Regions from separate parts of the Rhodococcus sp. 06-1460-1B genome, predicted to be linked through region 1. Evidence: predicted binding sites of a transcription regulator. Region 1 holds the regulator's gene; each other region holds the start of a gene.

Region 1 (2,203 bases):
GACCGGCGTCGCCGTATTGCCTGACCCTCGTCCATTTCACGCGAATCCACCACGCGTGAGTCGGGGTGCCTGCAGAACGGGCAATGCATGAGGGAGCCTCCGTCGTAGCCGATACTCCGACGACGAACGTGCGCGTCGGGGCAGTCTTCGAGGATACTCAGCCACGCTGGGCACCATGGTGCCGGTGGTCATCTGCTGGGTGCGTACTCGACGAGCGCTCCGTCGTGAACCATGACCGCGCCGGCGGGCTGAGTGGACGCGTCGGGTGTGGTCGCGCTCAGATTCGCGATGCCGATCAGACCGCCGGCCACGACGACCACAGCCAACATCCACAGAACGAGAGAGCGTGGGCGCACGGTCTGGCTCGCGAAATGGGCCGAGGTGTCGTCGAAGTCTCGATCCGCCATCTCACGATCGGTGACGTCGGTCCAGGACTCGTCCACGACAGGCAAGCACGGGCCGTTCTGCGTCCGACGCGCGTGGTTCTGCAACACGGGCCGCGAGCGCCGACGACGCTCGACGACACCGGATCGCGAACGCATACCGGCAGTGGTGGGACGATCGGTGGTGATGGTCATCGGAACCTCGTCTTCGCTCGTTGGATCGATTGTTCGATCAGGCGTTCGATGGACGCTTGTTCGAAGTTCTATCACGCGCCTCCGACAAAGTCTGTAGAAAACGCGACACGAGTCGAACAGATGTTTGATTCAACAGCTGATACACGCTAGATTCGTGTCAGAAACCACACGCCATACGAGTCGACATCATCAACTCCAGTCCGCGTGGATCGATACCGCGTAGACCGAATCCAGCCGCATCAGCAGGAGGCCGACAGCATGAAGGACGAGACCTCGACGAGGTCCATCACCGGTTCCAGTACGACGGGTTCCACGAAAGCTGGTTCCACGCGAGCCGGATCCTCGACGGTCGGCAAGGCTGCAGCCGGAAAGCCGGCTGCCGAGCCGACCCCGAAGGCCATGGAGGTGGGCACCGACATCAGTGCAGGGCTCACCGAGCGCCAACGGAAGGTGTTGGAGGTCATCCGGGCCTCGGTCACCGAGCGCGGATACCCACCCAGCATTCGAGAGATCGGCGATGCCGTGGGCCTGACGTCGACGTCGTCCGTCGCACATCAGCTTCGCACCCTCGAACGCAAGGGGTTCCTGCGGCGCGACGCCAACCGCCCTCGCGCTGTGGACGTCCGCGGACTGGACGAGGTGCAGGCCGACCAGGCCGCGGCGGCGGTGGACGGTTCGGCAGCGTCCGACGAGCAGGATCGGTTGCCGACGCCGACGTTCGTGCCGGTTCTCGGACGGATCGCCGCGGGTGGACCGATTCTGGCGGAGGAAGCCGTCGAGGACGTGTTCCCACTCCCCCGCGAGTTGGTCGGTCAGGGATCGTTGTTCTTGCTCAAGGTCGTCGGCGAGTCCATGATCGACGCGGCGATCTGTGACGGCGACTGGGTGGTGGTGCGTCAACAGTCCGTGGCCGACAACGGCGACATCGTCGCGGCGATGATCGAGGGTGAGGCCACGGTCAAGACGTTCAAGCGTTCCAAGGGTGAGGTATGGCTCATGCCGCACAACCCACTGTTCGAGCCGATCCCGGGCAACAATGCCGCCATTCTCGGCAAGGTCGTCACCGTGATGCGCAAGCTCTGAACTCTGTTCGGACACAACGAAGAAGGGCCGCAGCACAGATGCTGCGGCCCTTCTCTTCGGTCCTGAACGATGGAAAGAATCAGAGATTCAGTCCGCGACCGATGATCTCCTTCATGATCTCCGTGGTGCCGCCGTAGATGGTCTGTACCCGAGAATCCATGTACGCCTTGGCAATCGGGTACTCCTTCATGTAGCCGTACCCACCGTGCAGCTGAAGGCACCGGTCGATGAGCTTGACCTGGTTCTCGGTGGTCCACCACTTGGCCATGGCAGCTTCCTGCACGGTCAACTTGCCGTCGTTGAGCAGTTCGATGAATTTGTCGACCATGATGCGGGTGGCGGTGGTTTCGGTAGCGAGTTCCGCCAACACGAATCGCGTGTTCTGGAACTTTCCGATCGACTTACCGAATGCCTTGCGGTCACGGCAGTACTGAATGGTCATCTCCAGTGCCGATTCCATGGCCGCAGCGGCGACGACGGCAATCGAGAGCCGCTCCTGAGGCAAGTTCTGCATCAGGTAGATGAAGCCCATACCTTCTTCG
Region 2 (2,203 bases), on a different contig from region 1:
TCGACCTTGTCGCGCAGCTCGACCACCATCCTCTCGGCCCCGCGCTTGCCGATACCGGGAACTCTGGTGAGGGCCCCGATGTCGCTGTCCGCCAAAGCTGTTCGCAGGGAGTCGGGTTCGTGTACCGCAAGTGTGGCCATCGCAATTCGTGGCCCGACTCCGGAAACCGTGAGCAGCAGCTCGAACAGCTCACGTGATTCCTTGTCGGGAAACCCGTACAGCGTTTGCGAGTCCTCGCGCACGATCATGGTGGTGAGCAGAGTCGACTCGCTCCCCCGATGCAGCGTCGCCAACGTCGCCGGTGTGGCATTGACGCGATATCCGACACCGGCCGCCTCGAGTACTGCGTGATCGAGAGCGATGTCGATCACCGACCCGCGAATGGATGCGATCACCGTGCGCCCGCCTCCTTCTTGGCCAGTTTCTCGATTTTGCGCGCCACCGCGGCGCGAGCTTTGCGTTCCTCGGCCAGACGCGCGTCGTACTTGCGCTTCTGCTCGGCGGCCATCGCCTCGGCTTTGGCCATCCGGGCGATCATCGGCGCGCGCCAGCAGTGACAGATACCCAGAGCCAACGCATCAGCGGCATCAGCGGGAGTCGGCGCGGTCTGCAGCCCGAGAATGCGCATGACCATGGCGGTGACCTGCGCCTTGTCGGCCGAACCGTTGCCGGTGACGGCTGCCTTCACCTCACTGGGAGTGTGGAAGCAGACGTCGATACCGCGCCGGGCCGCAGCCAGTGCGATGACGCCGCCTGCCTGCGCGGTGCCCATGGCCGTCCGTACGTTGTGCTGAGCGAAGACTCGCTCGATCGCCACCACCGACGGTTTGTGGGTATCGAGCCAATATTCAGCCGCCTCGGATATCCGCAGCAGACGCTGCGCGAGATCCATGTCGGCGGGAGTCCGGACCACATCCACGTCGAGAGCGACGACTGTGCGACCGACGCCTCCCTCGATCAAACTGAGCCCACACCTGGTGAGACCGGGGTCGACACCCATCACCCGCACGTCACCACACCTTCCGCTTACGAACTGTTGTTCGATAGCGTAGCGGAGCGCACCGACGGATCAGGGCTACGACACCCGGTCGATCACCGTGAGCAAGCGGACCGGGTCAGTCCTCGTCGTCCAGTTCGGCCATGACCTCGTCCGACAGGTCGACGTTGGACCAGACGTTCTGCACGTCGTCGCTGTCTTCGAGGGCGTCGATCAGCTTGAAGACCTTGCGCGCTCCGTCTGCGTCCACCGGGACGTTGACCGAAGCCTGGAAGCTCGCCTCCGCGGAGTCGTAGTCGATGCCCGCGTCCTGCAGTGCGGTACGCACTGCGATCAGATCGGTCGGCTCACTGACGATCTCGAACGTGTCGCCGTTGTCGTTCACTTCCTCGGCACCGGCCTCGAGAACCGCCATCAACACGTCGTCCTCGCTCTGACCGTTCTTCTCGAGGGTCACCACACCCTTGCGCGAGAACAGGTACGACACCGAACCCGGATCGGCCATGTTTCCGCCGTTGCGCGTCATCGCGACGCGAACCTCGCCTGCGGCGCGATTGCGGTTGTCGGTGAGGCACTCGATGAGGATGGCGACACCGTTGGGTCCGTAGCCCTCGTACATGATGGTCTGCCAATCGGCACCACCGGTCTCTTCGCCTGCACCTCGCTTGCGCGCACGTTCGATGTTGTCGATAGGCACCGAGGTCTTCTTCGCCTTCTGAATGGCGTCGAAGAGCGTCGGGTTCCCGGTGGGGTCACCGCCACCCGTGCGGGCCGCCACCTCGATGTTCTTGATGAGCTTGGCGAAAGACTTGCCACGTCGGGCGTCGATCACCGCCTTCTTGTGCTTGGTGGTGGCCCATTTTGAGTGGCCGCTCATGCGATAGGGCCCCTTCCTGCTCGAAATCAGTGTTGTCGACTTTACTCGCCCGTGTCCTTGCTCCGCCCCAACCGGCGATTACGGGTTTCTACGCGCTGCGCACCATGTCCACGAAGAGTCGGTGCACTCGATCGTCTCCGGTGACCTCGGGATGGAAGCTGGTGGCCAGCACTCGGTTCTGGCGCACGGCCACCACACGGCCCGCAGCAGGCCCGTTCGGGACGGTGGCGAGTACTTCGACGTCCGCACCGACACGCTCGACCCAGGGCGCGCGAATGAACACTGCGCGCATCGGTCCGCCCTCGATGTCGGCGAATTCGAGATCGGTC
Region 3 (2,203 bases), on a different contig from region 1:
CGGCAGCCAGCCGACGGTGGTGCCGTCGCCGAACAGGTCCCGATATGCACCGCGATCCTGGCTTGGTCCGGCAGCGCTGTCGGTCTCGAGTTCATCCGCCGCGTCCCACTCGGTCGGGTCGGATCGTATTGGGTCGGAGTGGATCGGGTTGCCGGCGTCGATGTCCACCGGGTTGGCTGGATCGGCGTTGTCGGATTCTGCTGCAGCGCGGGTGGTTTCGTCGTCGGTGATGTCGTCGCTGTTCTGACCGCTCAGGCTCTGGAGGTCCTGCAACCGGATGTGCAGGTTGACGTGCGGCCTCTCACCGCCCTCGGTGGGGCGGTCACTGGAGGCGAGGTAGCGGTCGAGGATGTGCCCGAAGGCGTCGGCTCTGCGCTTGGCGGGGCTGCGGTCGTCGGGGGTGCCGTCGGCGGCGGGTCGGGGTTCGGTCAACGGCGAAAGCGCGGTGAGCAGCTTTTCTCCGGTGATCGCATCGAAATCCATCTTCGCCACGAGACGTCCGTTGAGGGTTTTCGAGGCGAAGAGTTCGTTGCGGTCGGTGTCCTCAGGGGGCGGCTTGTCGCTGCCGTAGGTGTCTTCGAGTTTGGTGATCGCTTCACGGATCTTGTCGGTGCGTGCCCCAGGCCCGGTTGCGGCGGTGATCATGGCTTTGCGGGCGATGTCGCGACCCTCTTGCGGGAGGTTCTTCGGGGGTGTTTCGGCGAAGGTGAGAATCAGGGCGGCGTGGTCGACGGACATGACGCCGGTGTTGACGGCGTCGGCGATGTCGGGGAAGTTCTTCAACCCGCGAGCGAGGGCCACGATCTTGTTCGCTTTGCTCGGGGTGAGGAGGGTGGTGGAGGTCAGCCAGCCTGCGGGTCCGGGGAAGCCGAGTTTCTCCCGGCTCACGCGGGTGTCGATGTCGGCGACGAGAGCGATGCGCCGTGCTTCGAGCAGTTGGATCTGGTGGGAGACATCAGCAGCGTCGGCGAGGAGTTCGCTTTCGCTCAGTTGCCAGATCTCCGTGGTCATGGACCAAGTGTATCGAACGTGTGTTCGATGCGCAATGATGGTGCAATCGAAAACTATTGCCGTGCACAAGGATTCGGGATACGAAACTTGTCGGTGGCCCGTGATATGGCCGCAACGTCAGTCGAGTGAGGATCGCCCGGGACCGCTGAACTCGAACGGGGCGGCGCGCAGTGGCTTCGATGTAGGGGTCGGACTGCAATGCACGAGATGTAGAGCAGACCTCTACTGCTGTCGTGTCTTTCGCAGCCACCACAGTCCTGCGATGGGTAGCACCACAGGGATGAAGACGTAACCGGATCCGAAGTGCGACCACACCGTCGGCTCCGGGAAGTCCTGGGGCTGGATGTAGCTGAGGGTGCCGATGCCGAGGACTCCGACGAGTTCGATGATGCAGGAGACCGTCACCACTCGTCGCGATGCCTCGGTTGCTCGTGCCAGGCCGACCGTCGCGATGATGTAGACCACGGCTGCAAATGCCGACAGCAGGTACGCGACCGGGGCGTTGTCGAATCGGGTGGTGAGTTGCACGATCGATCGCGATGTCGCGGCAACGGCGAACACGGCGTAGACGGCGATGAGGAAGCGTCCGAATCCGGTGCGCGTGGCTTGCTGAAGTTTGTCAGGCATATCCGGCCCAAATCTGGCTCAGTCGCAACACCATGGCTGCGAGGGTGAGGACGGCTACGAGGAGCACCGCGGTGCCGCCGCGGGAACGGTCGCCCAGAGACCACCACGTTCCGAGTGGGAGCAGGAACAGCAGTCCGACGAGGTACGACCCGAACGTGAGGCGGTGAATGTCGCGATCGGAGGCGAACATCATCACGAACCCGATCACGGCCTGCAGTGCAACGACGCCTTCGGTAGCCGCGATCGTCCAGAACAGCGCGCGGTCGGCCTTGTTCTTCAACAGAACGGGCCTGTTCGTGGCGAGCTTCACGAGCACCCAGATCCCCACTACCAGGGACAACACGTACAACAAGCCGGTGACGGCGCCGATCATCGAGTTCCTCGTCATGCTGCGGTGGGTGGATGGACTTCCCTTCACAGTAACCGCGTAACACCACGTCAACACTGTGAGGCCCTTGAAACACGACGTTGTTCCGAGCGTGACCAATCGGAAATCGACGAGGCCTGTACTTGTTCCATGGCCGCAGAGGATCTGCCCTCTCGTCGGACATGACGGTTTCTCGGG
Region 4 (2,203 bases), on a different contig from region 1:
GGACCACGCAGGCATTGCCTACGCGGTGGCGACGGTCATCGCGGTATCCGGAAGTGCCCCTCGGCTTCCGGGTGCCGCGATGGCGGTGTGCGCCGACGGGGAGGCAGTCGGCAGTGTCTCCGGTGGCTGCGTCGAAGGCGCTGTGTACGAGCTGTGTCGCGAGGTTCTCGAAACCGGCGAGTCCAAGCGAGAGTCGTTCGGCTACAGCGACGTCGACGCTTTTGCGGTCGGGCTGACTTGTGGGGGAGTGATCGAGGTGTTCGTTCGCCTCGGGCCTCCGCGGGCCGTGTTGGCAGCCGTTGCGTCGGACACTGCAGTGGCGACGGTGACGATGCTCGCCGGGGCCGGGCAGTCGCTTGCGGTCTCGTCCTCGGCAACCATGGGTACCACCGGTTTTTCGGACGTCGATGCAGTTGTCGTCGGCGAGGCGTTGGCGATGCTGGAGTCCGGGGGTACCGGCATCCGCTCGGTGCGGTGTCGGCCGGATCTCGACGTGTTCGTGCAGTCCTACGCCACCGCCCCGCGGCTGCTGATCTTCGGAGCCATCGATTACGCCGCAGCGCTGGCGCGTGTCGGAAAGTTTCTCGGATACCTCGTCACGGTCTGTGATGCACGACCAGTATTCGCCACTGCTGCACGATTTCCCGATGCCGACGAGGTGGTCACCGAATGGCCGCACAGCTACTTGGCACGTACGACTGTCGATGCCCGCACGGTGATCTGCGTACTCACTCACGACGCCAAATTCGATGTGCCGCTGCTCGAGGTGGCCCTGCGCCTGCCGGTGGCGTTCGTAGGGGCAATGGGATCGCGTCGGACCCATGAGGATCGCGCGGCCCGATTGCGTGACGTCGGATTGACCGAGCAGGAGCTCGCACGATTGAAGTCGCCCATCGGCTTGGACCTGGGAGCCCGAACGCCCGAGGAAACTGCGCTGGCCATCGCGGCGGAATTCGTCGCGGCCAGACGCGGGGGTAGTGCGCTGCCATTGACGCACACCGCCGGCCCGATCCACCACGACGCCGAGACTGCCGAATACGCTTAGGCCCACATCACACCCCCACGCACTCCGCCCGGACAGAGCGCCTGCTCAAAGGCCTGAGTCAGGCAAATCTGTTTCTTGTCGGTAGGTCGAGATACGCTTTCCCCAGTTCGAACACATGTTCTTAATTGTTGCTCACCGGGGGGTGAAAAATGGGTGCAGTACCGACCGTGTCGCTGGAGGCGTTGACCGCTGCCGCGCGGGAAGAGAATCGGCATGCGGCCCGAAAGATCGCTGCCTGCTACGACTTCCACCTCACCTGCATCGCGCAGGATGCGAAGCATCGGCAGTACAGCCGGTACGGACGCACCGAACTCGCTGTCGCGTTGGGATGCTCGGCGACGGTCGCCGAGGCCTACATCTCTGCCGGGGTTGCCCTGCGCACCCGTCTGCCGAAGCTTCGGGGAGAATTCGAGGCCGGGGAGATCGACCTTCCGCGAGTGAGGGTGGCGTGCCGGATTCTCGACAACCTCTCCGACGACATCGTGAAGTCGGTCGAGGACGAGATCGTCGAGGCGGCCCGCCGGTCGTCACCGGGTCCACTGGAGAAGGAGATCTGGGACATTCTGCTCCGGGTCGCACCGGAGGAAGCGGCAGCGTTGCGGGAGTTCGCGAAGAAGTTCCGCAATGTTTCGTACGCCCCAGCTGGGGAATTGGCCCGGATCCGAGCAGAATTGACCGCCCCCGAAGCCGCAGCCGCATGGCAGCTCCTGGAGGAAATGGCCGACACGCTCTGCCCGAAAGACCCCCGCGGCAAACAGGAACGACTGTGCGATGCGTTCATGGCCCGGATGCACGGAGAACCCCGGCTGGCATGCCTGTGCCAACGCGCGGACTGCCCGAAGACCGAGACCGAGACCGAGACCGAGACCATATTGCCGGATCGTCGGGTGCCGTTGACGATGATCACCGTCGACATCGCCACTCTCATCGGACTGTTGGCGAATCCTGCGTATCTGGCCGGGCACGGTTCCATCGATCCTGATCTGGCACGAGAGTTGGCCCGCAACAGCCAGTGGCAGATCCTGCTCACCGAAGCAGTGACCCTTGCAGAGAAACTCGGACTGGCGGTGCAGAACTCGGAGACCGGGGAGTGGGAACGACGATCGAACAGTGAGAAGGCGGGAGCTGCAACAGGACCCGAGACGGGAACAGTGGCGG

Evidence for each region. The regulator LexA, encoded in region 1, represses DNA repair genes until DNA is damaged. The targets are predictions, from matches to a motif close to CGAACANNTGTTCG.
Region 2: the regulator LexA is predicted to act here: its motif matches at 1,030-1,043, upstream of ruvC (crossover junction endodeoxyribonuclease RuvC).
Region 3: the regulator LexA is predicted to act here: its motif matches at 1,025-1,038, upstream of CH268_RS00350 (HNH endonuclease signature motif containing protein).
Region 4: the regulator LexA is predicted to act here: its motif matches at 1,154-1,167, upstream of CH268_RS02210 (HNH endonuclease signature motif containing protein).

What each region holds. Positions count from the first base shown of each region.
Region 1 is NZ_NOYS01000018.1:16,426-18,628, forward strand. It holds gene nrdR (transcriptional regulator NrdR) at 1-89, opposite strand, end outside; gene CH268_RS06100 (hypothetical protein) at 189-578, opposite strand; gene lexA (transcriptional repressor LexA) at 978-1,661, shown strand; gene CH268_RS06110 (acyl-CoA dehydrogenase family protein) at 1,741-2,203, opposite strand, start outside.
Region 2 is NZ_NOYS01000030.1:363,402-365,604, forward strand. It holds gene ruvA (Holliday junction branch migration protein RuvA) at 1-395, opposite strand, end outside; gene ruvC (crossover junction endodeoxyribonuclease RuvC) at 392-1,009, opposite strand; gene CH268_RS17620 (YebC/PmpR family DNA-binding transcriptional regulator) at 1,116-1,874, opposite strand; gene pdxT (pyridoxal 5'-phosphate synthase glutaminase subunit PdxT) at 1,963-2,203, opposite strand, start outside.
Region 3 is NZ_NOYS01000003.1:20,382-22,584, forward strand. It holds gene CH268_RS00350 (HNH endonuclease signature motif containing protein) at 1-1,011, opposite strand, end outside; gene CH268_RS00355 (hypothetical protein) at 1,234-1,638, opposite strand; gene CH268_RS00360 (hypothetical protein) at 1,631-2,026, opposite strand.
Region 4 is NZ_NOYS01000006.1:83,964-86,166, forward strand. It holds gene CH268_RS02205 (XdhC family protein) at 1-1,045, shown strand, start outside; gene CH268_RS02210 (HNH endonuclease signature motif containing protein) at 1,195-2,203, shown strand, end outside.